DNA from 2 places in the Acidovorax sp. AC410 genome. Region 1 is predicted to be linked to the other one. Evidence: riboswitches for the same ligand, from Rfam matches in the RefSeq annotation. Region 1 holds a riboswitch; the other holds the start of a gene.
The links. Region 1 has a riboswitch for cobalamin ahead of AC0IZS_RS27465 (TonB-dependent receptor). Riboswitches for the same ligand answer to the same signal wherever they lie in the genome.
Positions count from the first base shown of each region.

Region 2: linked by a shared signal. The riboswitch ahead of AC0IZS_RS19960 (TonB-dependent receptor domain-containing protein) and the one ahead of AC0IZS_RS27465 (TonB-dependent receptor) in region 1 are both predicted to bind cobalamin.

Region 1 covers NZ_CEEDCG010000001.1:5,911,880-5,916,419, reverse strand. Annotated here, with positions in the region: gene AC0IZS_RS27470 (PepSY domain-containing protein) at 1-5, opposite strand, end outside; gene AC0IZS_RS27465 (TonB-dependent receptor) at 15-2,171, opposite strand; cobalamin riboswitch at 2,253-2,477, opposite strand; gene AC0IZS_RS27460 (lytic murein transglycosylase) at 2,501-3,832, opposite strand; gene sbcB (exodeoxyribonuclease I) at 3,899-4,540, shown strand, end outside.
Region 2 covers NZ_CEEDCG010000001.1:4,295,050-4,299,589, forward strand. Annotated here, with positions in the region: gene AC0IZS_RS19935 (putative bifunctional diguanylate cyclase/phosphodiesterase) at 1-520, shown strand, start outside; gene AC0IZS_RS19940 (sulfite exporter TauE/SafE family protein) at 546-1,361, opposite strand; RNA gene ssrS (6S RNA) at 1,593-1,774, opposite strand; gene AC0IZS_RS19950 (cell division protein ZapA) at 1,877-2,293, opposite strand; gene AC0IZS_RS19955 (hypothetical protein) at 2,290-2,514, opposite strand; cobalamin riboswitch at 2,551-2,789, shown strand; gene AC0IZS_RS19960 (TonB-dependent receptor domain-containing protein) at 2,877-4,540, shown strand, end outside.

The DNA of each region.
Region 1 (4,540 bases):
CTCACGCTGCGCAATCAGAAGCGCACATGGGCCGACAGCTCTGCCGAGCGCGGGCGGCCGAGGATCCACTGGTTGTTGCCGCTGTACAGCGTCTGCGCGTAGATGCGGTCCGTGAGGTTGTAGACATGCAGCGCCAGCACCGTGCCCGGGCGCACGGCCCAGCGCAGGCTGGCGTCGGCCACGGTGAAAGATGCCGCGCTGCTGCTGTTGGCGTTGTCCACCTTGCGTGCGCCCACGTAGCGCAGGCCCAGGCCGGCTTCCCAGGCGGGCTGGAAGGCCCAGGTCACCCAGGCATTGGCTGTGCGCTCGGGCACGCCCGGCGGGGTGTTGCCGTTGCGCGAGACCACGCGGCCGCTGACGACCTCGTTGAAGTCGTCGAATTTGGCATCCAGTACCGCGGCATTGAGGTCCAGGCGCACGGTGGACACCGGCGCATAGCTGACCGATGCCTCGATGCCGCGCGAGGACTGGGCCCCCACCTGCTGGAAGAGGTTGGGATCCACCGCGTCGCGGATCAGGAGCTTCTTCTTCTCGATCCAGTAGGCGGCCAGCGTGAACTCGCCCTTGCGGTCATCGAACAGCTGTTTCCAGCCGATTTCGGCCTGCCCGCCCGTGGCCAGGTCGAACTGGCTCTGTTGCGCCGAGGTGTTGACCACGCCGCCCAGCGGGTCGGCCGCCGTGGAGTACTGCGCGTAGACGGACGTGACCGGCGTGACGGCATAGACCGCGCCAATGCGGCCTGACAGGTGGTTGAATCCCTTGTTCACATCGGGGTCGATGCGTTTGGAATCCTGCTTGCCGTAGGAGATCGAATCCCAGCGCAGGCCCGTGACCAAGGACAGCTGTTGGGTCAGCTGCAACTGGTCTTCGACGAACAGCGAGCGCGTATCGGTCTGCGCCTTGAACAGCTCACCGATGGTCACGCCCGTGGTCGGGAAGTTGCCGGGCACGAACTGGTAGGGGTCGAGCGACTGCGCGGCTGCGCCGTCGCCCCGCGTCTTGGCGTATTCGAGCCGGTTCACGTCGAAGCCCACCGTGAGGGTGTTGGGCAGGCCGGCAATGGGCTGCTTGAGCGTGGCGTCGAAGCGGTTGCCCACCTGGTCCAGGGTGTAATCGATGCCGATGAAGCTCGAACGCGTGATGCGTCGCGTGGCGGGCACGTAGGCATAGCCCTCGGCATTGTTCCAGTGGCGGTCCGATGCGATGCGGTACAGCGAGTTGCGCAGGGTGAGGGCAGACGATGGCGTCCACTCCGTGTCCAGGCGCGTCCACTGGTCGCGGAACTTCAGGTACGCATCCGCCACGTTGAAGTTGGCCTTGCGCATCGCCGGGTCGATCTTGCCATTGACCAGGGGGATGCCGAAGTAGGGCGACGGCTCCTGGTGGCCGTAGTCGTGCGACAGCGTCAAGCGCAGGTCGGGCGTGGCATCGAAGCGCAGGGCGCCGGCCGCCACCAGCGACTTGGAGTCGCCGCGCTCCACATGGCCGTCCGAGCGGTTGTGCGACAGGTCTACGCGGTACGACCACTGCTCGTTGATGGCGCCGCCGCTGCCGAACGCGGTGCGCGCCGTGTTCTGCGAGCCGTAGGCCAGGCGCACTTCGTTGGAAATGGCACCGCGCGTGGGCTTCTTGGGCACGGTGTTGATGGCGCCGCCGATGGCGCCTTCGCCATACAGGATGGAGGCGGGGCCGCGCAGCACCTCCACACGCTCGGCCTGCCAGGGGTCGAACGGGAAGGTCACCGTGCCACCCGACACGTACTGGCGCGTGCCGTCGTACAGGCGCATCACCGAAGTATTGCCGGCAAAGCCGCGCGCCACCAGGGCGCCACCGGCGGCCGAGGCCGTCTGCGTGATGCCGGTGGCGCGCGAGGCGGCGTCGGCGATGGACTGGTCACCGCGCTGGCGGATGGTCTCGCCCTCCAGCACCTCGATCGAGGCAGGCGTTTCCAGCGCCGTGAGGCCCAGCCGGCTGCCGGTGCTGGTGGGCGTGGTCAGCGCCTGGGGTGTGTCGATGAAGGCACCGGACTGCACGGTGACCGGTGCCAGGGTGGCGGTTTGGGCCTGTGCGCCCGTGGCAGCAGCCAGTGTGAGAACGGCACCGTAGAGGCACGAGACATGGAAGCGCGCGGGTGCATGCCCTGTTGAGGGGCGGCAAAAGTGGGGATTCATGGGGCAACGGATACAGGGGCGTCCTCCCCGGCATCCCCGCCGGGTCTGGACTGAACGGTTTGCAGCACGCCATGGGCATGCTTGCAAGCCACTTCGTTGGCCGGTATCCGGGCTGGGTGGAAAAAGCGCCCCTTGCCTTCCCAGACGTGGTACGTCCAGTGGCTTCAAGAGGGATGCCGAGCCGCAGGGCTCTTCCACCGACCGTTGCGGGGGCAGCGCAGGTCAGACTTGTTGCCAAGCCCTCCTGCTTCCCGTTGAACTGCATTCCAGAAAAGGACTGCGAGCACCAACAGGGCGCGATTGTATGTGTTTGTTAAAAATCGCTGGGTTCAGGGCGCCGCAAGCCGTTGCAACAACTCGGTGGTCGGGTAGCCATCGGCCACCGCACCCAGGCTCTGCTGGTACTGGCGCAGCCCGGCGCGCGTGGCCGGGCCCATCACCCCATCGGGCGTGCCGGCGTTGAAGCCGCGCTGGTTGAGCAGGGTCTGCATCTGCTGCATCTGGCTGCGCGACAGCGACGCGAGCTCGCGTGGCCAGGCGGTGGCCACGCCGCTGCCGCCGTCGATCTGGCGCGCCAGCATGCCCACGGCCAGCGCATAGCTCACCGAGTTGTTGTAGCGCAGGATGGCGCGGAAGTTCGGCCCCACGAGAAAGGCCGGGCCGCGCGCGCCGGCCGGCGTGGCGATGGAGGCGGCGTCCAGCGCGGGCAGCGGCTGCCCGTCAACGGTCTGCACGCCTTCGGCCGCCCACTGGGCCGCCGTCTGGCGCACCGTCTGCTCGGCGCGCGCGTAGTCAAAGCCCGGCGGCAGCCGCACCTCCACGCCCCAGGGCTGGCCGGCCTGCCAGCCCATGCGCGCGAGGAAGTTGGCGGTGGAGGCTGCCACATCCGGGATGCTGCCCCAGATATCGCGGTGGCCATCGCCGTCGGCATCGACCGCATAGGCCAAAAAGACCGAGGGCAGGAACTGCGTGTTGCCCATGGCGCCGGCCCAGGAGCCCACCATGCGTTCGTCGCTGATGTCACCCTGGTCCAGGATGCGCAGGGCCGCCAGCAGCTCGCTGCGTGCCCAGGCGGCGCGGCGGCCCTCGAAACCCAGGGTGGCCAGCGCATCGACGGCGCGGAAGGTGCCGAAGTTGCTGCCGTAGTTGCTCTCCATGCCCCAGATGGCGGTGATGATGGAGGAGGGCACGCCATAGCGTGTGGCCGCGGCGTCGATGGCGGCCTGGTGCTCGACCCGCTTCGCCTGACCCTGGGCGATGCGCTGGGCCGACACGGCGCTGTCCAGGTAGGCCCAGGGCGTGCGGTTGAATTCGGGCTGGGCGCGGTCGAGCTCGATCACGCGCGGCTGCAGCGTGGCATGGGCCAGCACCTGCTGCACGGTGGCCGGTCGAATGCCGGCGGCCAGGGCCTCGCGCGAGAAGCCGGCGATCCAGGCGGCAAAGCCGGCCTGCTCGGTATCCTGCGGCGCGGGGCTGGTGACGGGGGCGGGTGCCACCGGCGCAACGGGCGGCCGTGGTGCCGGCACCGCTGCCGGCGCGGTGGGAGCGGGTGGTGTGGCGCAGCCTGACAGGGCGCAGGCCAGGGCCAAGGCAGTCAGGGCGGGGTGGGGTGCAACCTGCAAAAAGCGGCGGGCAAAATGGGGGGCAAGCGAAATGGGCATTCCCCATTGTCCCGTGCCCGGCATACTTGCGGGTTCCGGTGTTTCTGACCGTAGCAATTTCATTCCATGCATACCTTCCTCTGGCACGACTACGAAACCTTCGGCGCCAACACGCGGCGCGACCGGCCCGCGCAGTTCGCCGCCATCCGCACCGATGCCGACCTCAACGAGATCGGCGAGCCGCTGAACATCTTCTGCCAGCCGGCCAACGACTACCTGCCCGACCCGGTCTCGTGCCTCATCACCGGCATCACCCCCCAGCAGTGCCTGGAGCAAGGCATGCCCGAGCACGCCTTCGCGGCCCGCATCGAAGCCGAACTGGCCCGTCCCGGCACCATCGGCGTGGGCTACAACACCATCCGCTTCGACGACGAGATCACGCGCTTCATGTTCTGGCGCAACCTGATCGACCCCTATGCGCGCGAGTGGCAGAACCAGTGCGGCCGCTGGGATCTGCTGGACGTGGTGCGCATGACCTATGCGCTGCGCCCCGACGGCATCACCTGGCCGAAGAAGGAAGACGGCGCGCCGAGTTTCAAGCTCGAACACCTCTCCAAGGCCAACGGCCTGCTGCACGAGGCCGCACACGATGCCCTGTCGGACGTGCGCGCCACCATTGCCCTGGCGCGCCTCATCCGCCAGCACAACACCAAGCTGTTCGACTTTGCGCTCAGCCTGCACAAGAAGGACCGCGTGGCGGCCGAGCTG
Region 2 (4,540 bases), 1.6 Mb from region 1:
TTTCGTGGAGCGGCTCACGCGCCTGCTGGCCGTGCACCAGCTGCCGCCCACGCTGCTGGAGCTGGAGCTGACCGAGACCATTTTGCTGCAGGACGCCGCCGAGATGGAGCAGCGCCTGCACGAGCTGGCGGGCCTGGGCGTGAGCCTGGCCATCGACGACTTCGGCACCGGCTATTCGAGCCTGGCCTACCTCAAGAAGCTGCCCATCCACAAGCTCAAGATCGACCAGTCCTTCGTGCGCGGCCTGCCCGACGACGACGGCGACCGGGCCATCGTCAGCGCCATCATCAGCATGGGCCACGCGATGCGCATCGAGGTGGTGGCCGAGGGGGTGGAGACCGAGGTGCAGCGCGCCGTGCTCGCGCAGATGCAGTGCGACCACTACCAGGGCTTTCTGCGCGCCCCCGGCCTGCCGGCCGAAGACTTCCGGCGCCTGCTGGGGCGGCCCTCCGTGGCGCCGCCCGGTGTTCCGGCGCCACAGCCGTTGGTGGCACAGCCGGCGCCCGATCCGAAAGACTGAGCGCCATACCCTGCGCGGCCCTGGATCAGAGGGCGCTCAGTCCCTTGTACAGCATGTACGCTGCCAGGCAGAACAGCAGGCTGGCGAACACGCGCTTGAGCTGCTTGACCGGCAGCTTGTGCGCTGCCTTGGCGCCCAGCGGCGCGGTGAGCACGCTGCACACGGCGATCACCGCCAGGCCGGGCAGCCAGATGTAGCCCAGCGAGGCCGGCGGCAGGTTCTGCACCGTCTGCCCGCTGAGCGCATAGCCCACCACATTGGCCAGCGCGATCGGAAAGCCGAGCGCCGCACTGGTGGCCACGGCATTGTGGATGGCCACGTTGCACCAGGTCATGAAGGGCACGCTCACGAAGCCGCCGCCGGCACCCACCAGGCCCGAGAGAAACCCGATCACGCCGCCTGCGGCCAATTGGCCTGCCGTGCCCGGCATCTGGCGCGTGGGTGCTGGCTTCTTGTCCAGCAGCATCTGGCTGGCCGAGAAGCTCACGAACAACGCGAAGAAGATCGCCAGCGACGAGCCCTTGAGCAGGGCGAAGATGCCCAGGCTGGCCGCGAAGCCACCGATCACGATGCCGGGTGCCAGGCGCTGCACGATGTCCCAGCGCACAGCGCCGCGCTGGTGGTGGGCGCGCACGCTGGAGATGGATGTGAAGACGATGGTGGCCATCGAGGTGGCGATCGCCATCTTCACCGCCAGGTCGGGGGCGATGTCGCGCGCACCCAGGATGTAGGTCAGGAAGGGCACCATCAGCATGCCGCCGCCAATGCCCAAGAGCCCTGCGAGAAAGCCCGTGCACAGGCCAAGGACACCGAGTTCAACGATCAGGAGGGGGTCGAGCATGGGGAGTTGAGCGATGGAAATGGAGGAGGGGCGGGAAGGTACCGCACCGCAGGAATTGTAGAGCGCGTGCTGGCCAGGCCAGCCGGGGGGGGGCGGTGCTACTTCGCCTTGCCCTGCGTGCGCCGTGGCGAGGCCGTTGGAGGCCCTCGGACAGTTGCTTGCCGGGATGCCCGTGGCCGCAGTGGCCAGAAAAAAATGGCTGCCGGATCGCTCGGGCAGCCATTTCGGGAATAGGTGTCTGCGGCATTGCTACCGGACCCTCATCCTGAACCGGGGGTTCAGGTGGGCGAGGGCAGCCAGGTGTTGGGTTCATCTGACGCGAGATGATCACGCTCCCCTGGCGATGTACCAAGCCCGTGCTCGTTGAGCATTGGTTCAAGGAAATATAAGACCCGGCGGCACCGCAGACACCTTTATTGTAGGCGCTGAAAATGCCCTTTGCAGCCGTTAGGCGATGTAAAGAAAATCTCCAGAATGTGCGCCGCTGATAGCGTGCGGCGCGGCGCTCTCCGGCTTTACAGCAGCCGCCCGTCTTCGCCCAGGGCCTGGTCCAGGCGCTGCACCAGGCTTTGCAGGCGCAGGGCCTCGTCCGCATCGGGCGGCAGCAGCGATTCCTGCACACCGCTGGCGCTGCGCCGGGGCGAGGGCGCCGGCATGTCGTCGCCCATCGCCATGGGGGTGGCCATGGGCACGGGGTGGGGGTGGTCGGCCGCCTCGGCCATGTCGGCGGCTTCGCGGTCGGCGATCTCGAAGGCGAGGTTCAGCGCAGCCAGCACCGCGATGCGTTCGCGGGCACGCACCTTGCCGGCATCACGGATGCGCGTCATGGCGGTGTCCACACGCTCCACGGCATCGAGCAGGCGGCTCTCGTGCCCCTCGGGGCAACTGAGCAGGTAGCTTTGCTGCAGGATCTGCACCTCGATTTGCTTCATGCGGCGTCTTTCGCGGGAGGGGCCTGGGGCAGGCGCTCAAGCAGGGCGTCCACGCGCGAGCGGGCTGCGCTCAGGCGGGATTTCAGGGAGTCGCGTTCCTGGGTGAGTGCGGCCACCTGTTCGGACAGCAGTGCGTTGGTGCGCTGCAGTTCGGCGTGGCGCACCAGCAGGCGCTCCACGCGCTCGGCGATCTGGTCGGTAGTCGATGGTGTTGTTGCCATACAGCCATCGATTGTAGGACGGCGGGTTGTAAACGGTCGTAAAATCACCGGGTTGGTGCTCGCGGTGTGGTTCACATGCCGCAGTTCAACGGGAAGCAGGGAGGTGGCGCCACGCATGGCGCGCCGAGCCTGCGCTGCCCCCGCAACGGTCAGCGGACGAAGCCTTCGGGCTTCTCTCTCCAACCACATGCCACTGGGTGCCTTGAACAAGCACCTGGGAAGGCCTTGGGGAGTGTTCCGCCAGCCCGGATACCGGCCAACACGGTGGCTGCCTGCGTCCTGATGAGGGGCGTGTGCAGCTGTATCACCCAATTCGCTGGCGGGAGGCCGGCACGGGTTTTTGCTTGCCGACGATTCGCCCCATGAAGATCCGTACCCCCCGTGCGCGCGCTGCTGCGCCTGTTTCCAGGTCCTATTGCCTGCGCCCTGCGCTCGTGTCCCTGGCCGTGCTCGGCGCTTGCGCCGCCCAGGCCCAGCAGGCCGACGCCGGTGGCTCCGTGCTGCTGGCGCAGAACCTGCGCGCGCCCTCGATGGCCGAGACCGTGGTGACCGCCACACGCACACCCCAGCCCCTGTCCGACCTGGTGGCCGACGTGACCGTGATCGACCGCACGACCATCGAGACCAGCGGCGCCACCGGCCTGGCCGATGTGCTGGCGCGCGTGCCGGGCATCGAGATCTCGCGCAACGGCGGGCCCGGCACCACCACGGGTGTGTTCCTGCGCGGTGCCGAGTCGCGCTTCACGGCCGTGTACATCGACGGCGTGCGCATGGACTCGCAGTCCACCGGCGGCGCAGCATGGGAGTCGATCCCGCTGGCGCAGATCGACCGCATCGAAGTGCTGCGCGGCCCGGCCGGCGCGGTGTATGGCTCCGACGCCATGGGCGGCGTGGTGCAGATCTTCACCAAGCGCGGCGAGCAGGGCGTGGCGCCCTACGTGGGCATCGGCATTGGCAACCACGGCACGCGCAAGGCCGAGGCCGGCGTGAGCGGCGCCAGCGGCACCATCGACTATGCCTTCGGCATCGCACGCGAGGAGAGCAAGGGCTTCAACGCCCGCACCGTGGCGACGCAGAACCCCGACCGCGACGGCTACGAGAGCACCTCGGCCAGTGCCCGCGTGGGCCTGCAGGTCAACGCCACGCACCGGCTGGAAGCCACGCTGCTCGCCAACGACCTGGACAGCGGCTACGACAGCGGCCTGGGCCGGGACGACCGCAACCAGCACCAGCTGCACGCCCTGGGGCTGAACTGGCAGGCGCAGTGGACCCCGCAGTACAAGACGCGTGTGCAGATCACCGACTCACGCGACGAGTACCAGACCGCGCCTTCCTTCTACCTGACCGAAACCCGCCTGCGCGGCTACCTGTTCCAGAACGAATGGCGCCAGGGCCCGCACCTGGTGACGGCGGCGCTGGAGCGCCGCGAAGACCGCCTGGAAAACGCCCCCATCGACCGCAAGCGCTCGCAGGACGCGCTGGCGCTGGGCTACGGCTATACCGCCGGTGCCCACACGCTGCAGGCCAATGTTCGCCACGACTCGGACAGCGAGTTCGGCGGCAAGGGCACGGGCAGCCTGGCCTATGGCTATACCTTTGCACCCCAGTGGCGCGCCACGGCATCGGTGGGCACGGCCTTCCGTGCGCCCACGCTGTACCACCGTTTCAGCGAGTACGGCACGGGCCGCCTGAACCCCGAGAGCAGCCGCAATGCCGAGCTGGGCCTGCGCTGGGCACAGGCATCGAGCAGCTTCTCAGTCACCGCCTACCGCAACCGCGTGCAGGACCTGATCGTCTTCGGCCCCGCCGGGCGCTGCCCCTCCACGCAAGGCTGCTATGCGAATGTTGCGCGCGCCGAATACAAGGGCGTGACCTTCGCCGGCTCTTACCGCCTGGGCAGCGTGCAGCTGCGCGGTTCGCTCGACCTGCAGAACCCGCGCGACCTCGATACCGGCAAGATGCTGGCGCGCCGCGCCAAGCGCCACGGCACCCTGGGCGCCGACACGCAGTTGGCCGGCTGGACCGT